2 regions of the Embleya sp. AB8 genome follow, and region 2 is predicted to be linked to the other one. Evidence: riboswitches for the same ligand, from Rfam matches in the RefSeq annotation. Region 2 holds a riboswitch; the other holds the start of a gene.

Evidence for each region. A riboswitch is a leader RNA that binds a small molecule or an ion and turns the genes downstream of it on or off. The one in region 2 is predicted to bind glycine.
Region 1: another riboswitch for glycine. It lies ahead of gcvT (glycine cleavage system aminomethyltransferase GcvT); the one in region 2 lies ahead of gcvP (aminomethyl-transferring glycine dehydrogenase).

Annotation. Positions count from the first base shown of each region.
Region 1 is NZ_JBMHHY010000029.1:29,449-34,867, reverse strand. Features, by position in the region: gene glyA (serine hydroxymethyltransferase) at 75-1,379, opposite strand; gene gcvH (glycine cleavage system protein GcvH) at 1,376-1,750, opposite strand; gene gcvT (glycine cleavage system aminomethyltransferase GcvT) at 1,862-2,962, opposite strand; glycine riboswitch at 3,253-3,376, opposite strand; glycine riboswitch at 3,377-3,470, opposite strand; gene ABIA38_RS35170 (AAA family ATPase) at 3,646-4,389, shown strand; gene ABIA38_RS35165 (enhanced serine sensitivity protein SseB) at 4,419-5,135, shown strand; gene ABIA38_RS35160 (enhanced serine sensitivity protein SseB C-terminal domain-containing protein) at 5,225-5,419, shown strand, end outside.
Region 2 is NZ_JBMHHY010000021.1:171,951-177,369, forward strand. Features, by position in the region: gene ABIA38_RS29690 (MerR family transcriptional regulator) at 79-567, shown strand; gene ABIA38_RS29695 (SanA/YdcF family protein) at 627-1,313, shown strand; gene ABIA38_RS29700 (DNA polymerase IV) at 1,354-2,715, shown strand; glycine riboswitch at 2,774-2,870, shown strand; gene gcvP (aminomethyl-transferring glycine dehydrogenase) at 3,070-5,419, shown strand, end outside.

The DNA of each region.
Region 1 (5,419 bases), on a different contig from region 2:
CCGCAGGGCCGGCGGGGGGTGGCCCCGACGGCCCTGCGGTTGTCGTTGGTGGTGCGGTGAACCCGACCGATCGATCAGAGGTTCGGGTACAGCGGGTGCTTCTCGGCCAGCGCCGTCACCCGCGCCGCCAGGGTCGCCTTGCAGGTGTCGTCGAAGCCGGGGAGGAGGGCTTCCGCGATGATGTCGGCCACCTCCTTGAAGTCCGCCTCGTCGAAGCCCCGCGTGGCCAACGCCGGCGTGCCGATGCGCAGGCCGCTGGTGACCATGGCCGGCCTCGGGTCGAACGGCACCGCGTTGCGGTTGACCGTGATGCCGATCTCGTGGAGGCGGTCCTCGCCCTCCTGGCCGTTGAGTTCCGAGTCGCGCAGGTCGACCAGGACCAGGTGGACGTCGGTGCCGCCGGTGAGCACGGTGATGCCCGCGTCGGTGACGTCCTTGCGGGTGAGCCGCTCGGCGAGGATGGCCGAGCCGGCCAGGGTGCGTCGCTGGCGGTCCTTGAAGTCGTCGGAGGCGGCGATCTTGAAGGCCACCGCCTTGCCCGCGATCACGTGCTCCAGGGGGCCGCCCTGCTGGCCCGGGAAGACCGCCGAGTTGATCTTCTTGGCGTACTCCGCCCGGGAGAGGATCACCCCGCCGCGCGGGCCGCCCAGGGTCTTGTGGGTCGTGGTGGTGACCACGTCCGCGTACGGCACCGGGCTCGGGTGCAGGCCCGCCGCGACCAGGCCCGCGAAGTGCGCCATGTCGACCATCAGGTACGCGCCGACCTCGTCGGCGATCCGGCGGAACTCGGCGAAGTCGAGCTGCCGCGGGTAGGCCGACCAGCCCGCGATGATCATCTTCGGCCGGTGCTCCTTGGCCAGGCGCTCGACCTCCTCCATGTCGACCCGGTGGGTCTTCTCGTCCACGTGGTAGGCGACCACGTGGTAGAGCTTGCCGGAGAAGTTGATCTTCATGCCGTGGGTGAGGTGGCCGCCGTGGGCCAGGTCCAGGCCGAGGATCGTGTCGCCGGGGGAGAGCAGTGCGACCATCGCGGCGGCGTTGGCGGACGCGCCCGAGTGCGGCTGTACGTTCGCCGCCTCGGCGCCGAACAGCTCCTTGACCCGGTCGATGGCGAGCTGCTCGACCACGTCGACGTGCTCGCAGCCGCCGTAGTAGCGCCGGCCGGGGTAGCCCTCGGCGTACTTGTTGGTCAGCACGGATCCCTGCGCCTCGAGCACCGCCACGGGGGCGAAGTTCTCGGAGGCGATCATCTCCAGGGTGTTCTGCTGGCGGTGCAGCTCGTCGGTGACGGCGGCGGCGACCTGCGGGTCCACCTCGCCCAGCGGACGGTCCAGGATCGTCACGGTTGTCAGCTCCTCGATCGGGTCGATCTCGATCATTCGCCGCAGAACGCGGCGTATTCGTCGGCCGACAGCAGGCCCTCGGCCTCGCCGTCGATGCGCACCTTGAACAGCCAGCCCTCGCCGAAGGGGTCGGAGTTCACCAGGGCCGGGTCCTCGGCGACGGCGTCGTTGATCTCGACCACCTCGCCGGAGACCGGCGAGTAGAGGTCGCTGACCGACTTGGTGGACTCCAGTTCGCCACACGGCTCGTCGGCGACGACCACCCGGCCGACCTCCGGAAGCTCGACGAACACCACGTCACCGAGCGCGTCGGCGGCGTGCTTGGTGATGCCGACGACGGCGGGGGAGGCCGCCTCGTCGAGCCACTCGTGTTCCTTGCTGTAGCGCAGGTGCTGGGGTGCTTGCACGGGTCCATTCTCCATTCGAATGCGGGTGGTCTGTTGCTCAGGTTGATTTGTAGCTGTTTGTACTGATAGGCGAGACGAGTAAGTGAGACGAGTAAGTGAGACGAACCCGGCTCAGCCGCGCTTGTAGAACGGCAGTGCGACCACCTCGGCCGGTTCGAGCTTGCCTCGGATGTTCACCGCCACGCGCGTGCCCGGCTCGGCCCGCTCCGACGTCACGTACGCCATTGCGATCGGCACGCCGAGCGTCGGCGAAGGTGCCCCGGAGGTGACCTCGCCCAGCGCCTCGCCGGTCTCCGCGTCCACCACCGGGTAGCCCGCGCGCGGCACCCGCTTGCCCGGCGAGGTGAGCCCGACCAGGGTCCGACGCACGTCCGCCGAAGCGGCCGCCAGCGCGTCGCGCCCGACGAAGTCCGCCGGCTTGTCCAGGCGTACGACCCGGCCCAGATTGGCCTCGTACGGCGTGGTGTCCCGGGTCAGTTCGTGGCCGTACAGCGGCATGCCCGCCTCCAGGCGCAGCGTGTCCCGGCAGGACAGGCCCGCCGGCACCAGGCCGTGCGGCTTGCCCGCGGCGAGCAGCGCCTCCCACAGCGCGACCGCGTCGCCCGGCGCGGCGAACAGCTCGAAGCCGTCCTCGCCGGTGTAGCCGGTACGCGCGAGCAGCACCGGTACGCCGGCCACCTCGGTACGCAGGATCGCGTAGTACTTGAGCGCGGGCAGATCGGCGTCGGTCAACGAGCCGACGATCTCGGTCGACGCGGGACCCTGGACCGCGAGCAGCGTGTACTCCTCGGACGCGTCGCGCACGCTCGCCTCGAAGCCCTGCGCGCGGTACTTCAGGCTGCCCGCGACCACGTCGGCATTGGACGCGTTGGCCACCACCACGAAGTGCTCGTCGCCCAGCCGGTACACGATCAGGTCGTCGACGATGCCGCCCTCTTCGGTGCAGATCATCGTGTACCGGGCACGATCCACACCGATCTTCGACACGAAGCCGACCAGCGCGTGGTCGAGTGCGCGCGCCGCCTCCGGGCCGGTGACCTCGATCTCGCCCATGTGGGTGAGGTCGAACAGGCCGGCCGTGGTGCGCACCGCGTTGTGCTCGTCGCGCTCGCTGCCGTAGCGCAGCGGCATCCGCCAGCCGGCGAAGTCGGTCATCGTGGCCCCGAGCGCGTCGTGTACGGCGTCGAGCGGGGTCCGGCGGTCGGTGGTCATGCGAAGACTCCTTCGAGGGGTCGCCGGCGCGAACACCCGGCGGGCGCGGGCCGGTCGGGGGCGCACTCGATCGGCGCGGCGCAGGGGTCGGCGATCGGCGCCGGACGGCGCGGCGCGTGCCGCGGCGAAGACGAGGACCGCGACGAGTGCGAGTACTGCAACGAGTACGAGTACTGCGGCGAAGACGAGGACCGCGACGAGTGCGAGTACTGCGACGAATACGAGGACAAAGGGGGCTCCCTGCCATGGCTTTCGGCCCTTTTCGACCGGTATCGGTCGAAAAGTGGGTGCCCTCCCCTTCTGTCATCGGAACCTGAGAGCTTCACCGCCTGCGACCCGAAACAAAGAAGAGGAAGCAGGCGATTTGCACCGTGGGTGAGCCGCACCGACGGTGCGACTGCTTTCCAGAAGTGCCTGACCCATGCGGTATCGGTGCCTGAGAGATTCCGGGGAGGAGTTGCTCCTTCGGCGCCTCGCTCGCTGACGAGGACTCTTCCGCGTGGGGTCGACGGCCGTTATGAGGTTGTGCCCGGCATGCTAGCGCGTGCCGTCAATCCCCCGCCGGGTCCGGTGGGATCCTCGCGATGCCCGCTCGCGCCGGCTCGCGACCGCTCGTGCGCCCGGTGCGGCAGCATGCGCACGGCACGTGGGTGCGGCGCGCATTCGGTACAGGGGGAGGATTCGTGGGGACGGACTCGGCGGGGGCGCATACCGGCGCCGCGACGGGCGGCGTGCTGGTGCCCCGGTCCGTGCACGATCTCCGGGCGGAGCGACCCGGGCCGGCGACATCGGGCGAAGTTCCGGCGGCCACCGCAGTGGTCGACGTGCTGGCCTATCCCGCCGCCTGCGTGCTCGTGGTCACCGGTCTCCCGGGCGCGGGCAAGAGCACGCTGCTGGCCCGCACCATCGCCCCCGGGCCGCGGGTCGCCGTACTGGACGCGGACGTGGTTCGGGCCCGCTGGGCGGGACGGGCCGGCCGGCTTCCGTACCGGGTCTATCGGCCGCTGGTCCGCCTGTCGCACTACGGCGAGGTGGCCCGGGCGCTGCGCGGCGCCGGCGCGGTGGTCGTGCACGACAGCGGGCGCAATCCGATCCTGCGTCGGGTACTGGTACGCGCGGCCCGCCGGCGCGGCGGTTCGGCGCACGCCCTGCTCCTGGATGTGCCGGCCCATCAGGCACTTTCCGGCCAACACGAACGCGGGCGCGGGGTGTCCACGTCGGTGTTCGCCCGGCACCACCGCGAATGGCGCGAACTGCTCGCCCGACTGTCTCCGTGGTTGGCCGCCGGACCCCCGCTCGCGGCGGCCCCCGACGGCTTCGGCTCATGCGTGCTGCTGGACCGAACCGCCGCGCGGCATCTCAGGCAAATCGTTTTCGCAGATCCCGTCCCAGCGCAGTCCCGACGGCGGCCGGCGGGCAGGTCGTAAACTGCGGCGGACACCAGAGGAGCACCACCATGCCGTTTCCGGCCAATCCCGTGGAGAGCGCGCTCGTCGCGGCGATGCACGATCCGTCCAGGGCCGAAGCCCTGTTCGAGGCGCTGGCCGAGGCGGACGTGTGGGTGCCACTGCCCGAGGGCGGCGGCCCCGCCGACACCGAACTGACGCTGCCGACCACCGAGATCGGCGGCCGGCCGTACGTACCGGTGTTCTCCTCCGAGGAGCAGTTCCGCCGGCTGGCCGGACCGATGGGGTGCACGGTCGCGCCGATGCGCGAGTTTGCGCGCGGGTTGCCGGCGCACGTGGGGATCGCGGTCAATCCGGGCGGCGAGGTGGGCATCCCGATCCCGCCGCAGGGCGTCCTGGAACTGGCCCGGCTGCCCGGGGTGGGGGCGCGTGGCGCGCGGGTACGGCTGTACGAGCCGGACGAGGAGCCGATGGACTTCCTGATCGCCGCGGCCGCCGAGTTCACCCACGTACCCGTCGTGCTCAGCGCCCGGCGCGGCCTCGGGGTGATCGAGTCCGATCCGCCGTGCCTGTTCATCGGCGTCGAGTTGGACCGCTGGCAGGAGGAGGACCGGCTGGCCGCGGTCGGCGCCCTGGAGCGCGCGCTGGGCCGGGCCAGGTCGCCGTGGCCGGTGAACGTGGTGCTTCTCGACGTGGCGCAGGATCCTGTGGGGGACTGGATGCTGGAGCGGGCCGAGCCGTTCTATCTGCGAGCCGACCAGCGCTGAGCACACGCGCGGCGCGACGTCGGTACGGGTGGCGGGTGGCGGGTAGTGAGTGGCGGGCGGCAGGCAGCGGGTTCGGGGAGGACGTCGTCGTGAACCAGGTCGAGCAGGCGTTGGGCCAGGTGGCGCCCGGGCGCTACGACGCCTACGAGCGGATGCTCCAGGCGCTCGCCGGGGCGCACGTGTGGATGCTCCTGTGGCAGGGGCAACCGGGCAGTCCCGACGCACAGTACGGGAACATGGACGTGGCCGGGTGGCGCTACGCCCCGGCGTTCACGTCCGAGGAG
Region 2 (5,419 bases):
CGTCCTCTGCCCGCGACCGACCCCGGTACGGGCCCGCGTCGGCAGGACGTCACGCCCCCCGGCACCCCGTCGGAGGACATCGGCTACCGCGGCCCCACCGCCTGCGCGGCGGCCGGCATCACCTATCGCCAACTCGACTACTGGGCCCGCACCGGCCTGGTCGAGCCGACCGTGCGCCCGGCCCACGGCTCGGGCACACAACGGCTGTACGGCTTCCGCGACATCCTGGTGCTGAAGATCGTCAAGCGGCTCCTGGACACCGGCGTCTCGCTGCAGAACATCCGGATCGCGGTGGCCCACCTGCGCGGTCGCGGCATCGGCGACCTGGCCGGGATGACCCTGATGAGCGACGGGGCCAGCGTCTACGAGTGCACCTCCTACGACGAGGTGATCGACCTGGTCCAGGGCGGTCAGGGGGTCTTCGGGATCGCCGTGGGGGCGGTCTGGCGCGAGGTCGAGGGCTCGCTGGCACAACTCCAGGGCGAGCACACCGGCGCCGGCGAGGCGATCGTTCAGGTTCATCCGGGCGATGAATTGGCCCGCCGCCGGCGCGACAAGGCGGTCTGACCGCCCGCCCGGCCCGCCCGGGAACGGGTGGGAACCGGGCCCTCGGGCAGAACGTCCCCATGGACGTGATCCTTCGACGGCCGACCCTGCCCCGTTCCCGGCGGGCCCAGCGGCGCGGCTACCAGGCCGCCGTCCTGCTCACCGTGGCCGGCCTGGCCCCGATCACGTGGCTGCACCTCTACGTCGGGAACCGGGTCCGCTCGGTCGCCGACGTGCCGCCCCGGGACGTGACGATGGTGCTCGGCGCCGGCGTACACGGCGACCGTCCCTCGGACCTGCTGGCCCGCCGGCTCGACATCGCGCTGGACCTGTACCGCGGCCACAAGACCCGGGTGATCCTGGTCAGCGGGGACGGCGGCGGCAACCGCTACGACGAGACCCGGGTGATGCGGCGCTACCTCGCCGACCGGGGAATCCCGCCGCACCGGATCGTCACCGACGAATCGGGATTCTCCACCTGGGAGTCCTGCATACGCGCGAAGCGGGTCTACGGCGTCGACCGGATGATCGTGGTCACGCAGAGCTTCCACCTGCGCCGTGCGCTCGGCCTGTGCAGGGCCGCCGGGATAGACGCGTACGGCGTCGCCGACCAGTCCCTGACGTGGGGCCACCTCGGTCCCACCCTGTACGGCACCGGGCGCGAGGTGCTCGCCGCGGTCAAGGCGACCGGGACGATCGTGCTCAAGCCGGATCCGCGCGCGAGCGATCCGGAAAGCGACGAGATCCGACGCGCCCTGAGCGAGTGAACGCCGACGATGTCGGACCCGTACGTCATCATTGCCCGGTGTGAGACAGGCACCGGGCATCCTTCATCTCGACATGGACGCGTTCTACGCGTCGGTCGAGCAGGTGGCCAAGCCCAGCCTGGCCGGCAAGGCGGTGATCGTCGGCGGCATCGGTGCCCGCGGCGTGGTGGCCACCGCCTCCTATGAGGCCCGGGTCTTCGGCGTCCGCTCCGCGATGTCCATCGGTGAGGCCCGCCGACGCTGCCCCAACGCCGCCTACCTGAGCCCGCGTTTCGCGCTCTACCGGCAGGTCAGCGACACCGTGATGGAGCTGCTGCACCGGCTGTCCCCGCTGGTCGAACCGCTCAGCCTGGACGAGGCGTTCATCGATCTCGAGGCCGGCCCGCACGGCGGCGGGTTGGACACCGCGCGGGTCACCGAGATCGCCGTCCGGCTGCGCGCCGACATCCATGCCGCCACCGGCCTGACCTGCTCGGTCGGCGCGGCCACCTCCAAGCTCCTGGCCAAGATCGCCTCCGAGGCGGACAAGCCCGACGGGCTGTGCGTGGTGACCCCCGGGGCGGAGCGGGCGATGCTCGACCCGCTCCCGGTGCGCGCGCTGCCCGGGGTGGGCCCGGCCACCGGCGACGTGCTGCGCCGGGCCGGCCTGGACACCGTCGCCGACCTGGCCGCCGTGGACGAGAGCGAACTGGTGCGACTGCTCGGCAAGGCACACGGGCACGGCCTGCACGTGCTGGCGGCCGGGCTCGACGCGCGCCCGGTGGTGGCCGACCGGGACGCGAAGTCGGTGTCGGTGGAGGACACCTTCGCCACCGACCTGGTCGATCGCGAACGAATCACCCGCGAGTTGGACCGGCTCACGATCCGGTGCGTGGAGCGGCTGCGCGCCGCCGGGCGCTCCGGGCGCACGATCGTGCTCAAGCTGCGCCGCTACGACTTCAGCACGCTGACCCGCTCGGAGACGCTGCGCGGGCCCACCGACGACCCGACCGTGGTGCGCGAGACGATCCGCCGGCTGGCCGCGCAGGTGGACGTCACCGGCGGGGTGCGGCTGCTCGGGGTGGGGGTGAGCGGGCTGGCCGACTTCGCCCAGCAGGACCTGTTCGGCGGTGTGGGGGAGGGGCTCGAGGAGTCGATCGAGGAGGCCGCCGAGCCGGCCGAGGAGCAGGCCGCCGAGGCCGCCCCGGACCGGATCTCCTGGTCGCCCGGGCAGGACGTGGTGCACGCGCAGTTCGGGCCCGGCTGGGTGCAGGGCAGCGGGCTCGGGCGGGTCACCGTGCGGTTCGAGGTCCCCGGCGGCCCGCGCGGCCGGGTGCGCACGTTCGCGATCGACGACCCCGCGCTGCGCCCCGGCGAACCGATTCCGTTGCCGGCGCTGAACGACGGCGCACCGCCACGATGATCCGCGCCCGGTGCGCGGGCCTGGACGGATGCTGCGCTGCTACCGTTGAACCGCCCATTACGTTCGCGCGGGAGAGCCCCCGTGTCGTGCACACGAGGCGCCGAAGGAGCAACTCCTCCCCGGAATCTCTCAGGCACCCGTACCGCGTGGTCGTGGGCACTCTGGAAAGCAGGATCCGCGCATGGCTCGCCGAGTCGGGGTGGATGCTCGCCGACGGTGCAAATCGCGCTCGCGGGACCGGTGGGACCGGTGCCACGGGCGCGGTGAAGCTCTCAGGCAAAGATGACAGAGGGGGAGGCCGGTGGACGCGCGACCCGCGTGTCCGTCCAGGAGCGATCCAGGAGGCCTTTCGCGATGACCCCGCGCACCCCCGCCCCCACGCGTGCTCATGCCGTACTCCCCTCCGGGCCCGGCTCGTTGACCGGTCTGGAGGCCGCGTCGCCGTTCACCGGCCGGCATATCGGTCCGGACACCGACGAGGAGGCGAAGATGCTCGCCGCGATCGGCTACGGATCCCTGGACGAGCTGACCGACGCGGCGGTGCCGGCCGCGATCCGGGCGCTCGAGGGCTTCGAACTGCCCGCCGCGCGCAGCGAGGCCGAGGTGCTCGCCGAACTGCGTGAACTCGCCGCCCGGAACAGCGTGCTGACCTCGATGATCGGGCTCGGCTACCACGGCACCTTCACCCCGCCGGTGATCACCCGCAACGTGTTGGAGAACCCCGCCTGGTACACGGCCTATACGCCCTACCAGCCGGAGATCTCGCAGGGCCGCCTGGAGGCGCTGCTCAACTTCCAGACCGTGGTCACCGACCTGACCGGCCTCGATGTGGCCGGCGCCTCGCTCCTGGACGAGGCGACCGCCGCCGCCGAGGCGATGACCCTGGCCCGCCGGGCCGGGCGGGCCAAGAGCGACGTCTTCGTCGTGGACGCGGCCACCCTGCCGCAGACCATCGCGGTGGTCCGCACCCGCGCGGCGGCCCTCGGCATCGAGGTCGTGGTCGCCGACACCGCCGAGGGGCTGCCCGAGGGCGGCTGCTTCGGCGTGCTGCTGCAATACCCGGGCGCCGACGGGCGGGTTCGCGACCTCACCCCCGTGATCGAGACCGCACACGCGCAGGGTGCGCTGGTCGCGGTCGCCGCCGACCTGCTCGCGCTCACCGTGCTGCGCGCGCCGGGCGCGATGGGCGCCGACATCGCGGTGGGCACCAGCCAGCGGTTCGGCGTGCCGATGGCCTTCGGCGGCCCGCACGCCGGCTACCTCGCCGTACGCGACAAGCTCACCCGCAGCATGCCCGGTCGCCTGGTCGGGGTCTCCGTGGACGCCGACGGCGCACCCGCCTACCGGCTCGCGCTGCAGACCCGCGAACAGCACATCCGCCGGGAGAAGGCGACCAGCAACATCTGCACCGCGCAGGTGCTGCTCGCCGTGATGGCCGGGATGTACGCGGTCTACCACGGCCCGGACGGGCTCACCGCGATCGCGCGGCGCACCCACCGCTACGCCGCGGTGCTCGCCGCCGGGCTGCGCGCGGGCGGCGTCGAGGTCGTGCCCGGCGACTTCTTCGACACGCTCACCGTGCGGGTGCCGGGTCGGGCCGAGCAGGTGCTCGCCGCGGCCCGCGCGGCCGGGATCAACCTGCGCCCGGTGGACGCCGACCACGTCGGCATCACCTGCGACGAGACCACCACGCGGGCCCATCTGGACGCGGTCTGGGGCGCGTTCGGGGTGACCGGCGACGTGGCCGCGGTGGACGCCGAGACCGCCGACGCGCTGCCCGCGGGGCTGCTGCGGGACACCGAGTTCCTGACCCACCCGGTCTTCCACACGCACCGCTCCGAGACCGACATGCTGCGCTACCTCAAGCGGCTCGCGGACAAGGACTACGCGCTCGACCGGGGGATGATCCCGCTCGGCTCGTGCACGATGAAGCTCAACGCCACGGTCGAGATGGAGCCGATCACCTGGCCCGAGTTCGCCAACCTGCACCCGTTCGCGCCGGTGGACCAGGCGGCGGGCTACCTCGAACTGATCGACGGGCTGGCCGATTCGCTGGCCCGGATCACCGGCTACGCCAAGGTCTCGCTCCAGCCCAACGCCGGCTCGCAGGGCGAACTGGCCGGGCTGCTCGCGGTCCGCGCCTACCACCACGCCAACGGCGACACCGCGCGCGACGTGTGTCTGATCCCCTCCTCGGCGCACGGGACCAACGCGGCCAGCGCGGTGATGGCCGGGATGCGCGTGGTGGTGGTCAAGACCGGCGAGAACGGCGACGTGGACCTGGCCGACCTGCACGCGAAGATCGAGCAGCACCGGGACACCCTCGCGGTGCTGATGGTGACCTACCCGTCCACGCACGGCGTGTTCGAGGAGGGCATCGAGCAGGTGTGCGCGGCGATCCACGAGGCCGGCGGCCAGGTGTACGTGGACGGTGCGAACCTGAACGCGCTGGTCGGCCTGGCCCAGCCGGGCGGCGCGATCGGCGCCGACGTATCGCACCTGAACCTGCACAAGACCTTCTGCATCCCGCACGGCGGCGGCGGTCCGGGCGTGGGCCCGGTCGCGGTGCGCGCGCACCTGGCGCCGTACCTGCCCAACCACCCGCTCCAGCCCACCGCCGGTCCGCAGACCGGTGTGGGACCGATCTCGGCGGCCCCGTGGGGCTCCGCGGCGATCCTGCCGATCCCGTGGACCTACCTGCGCC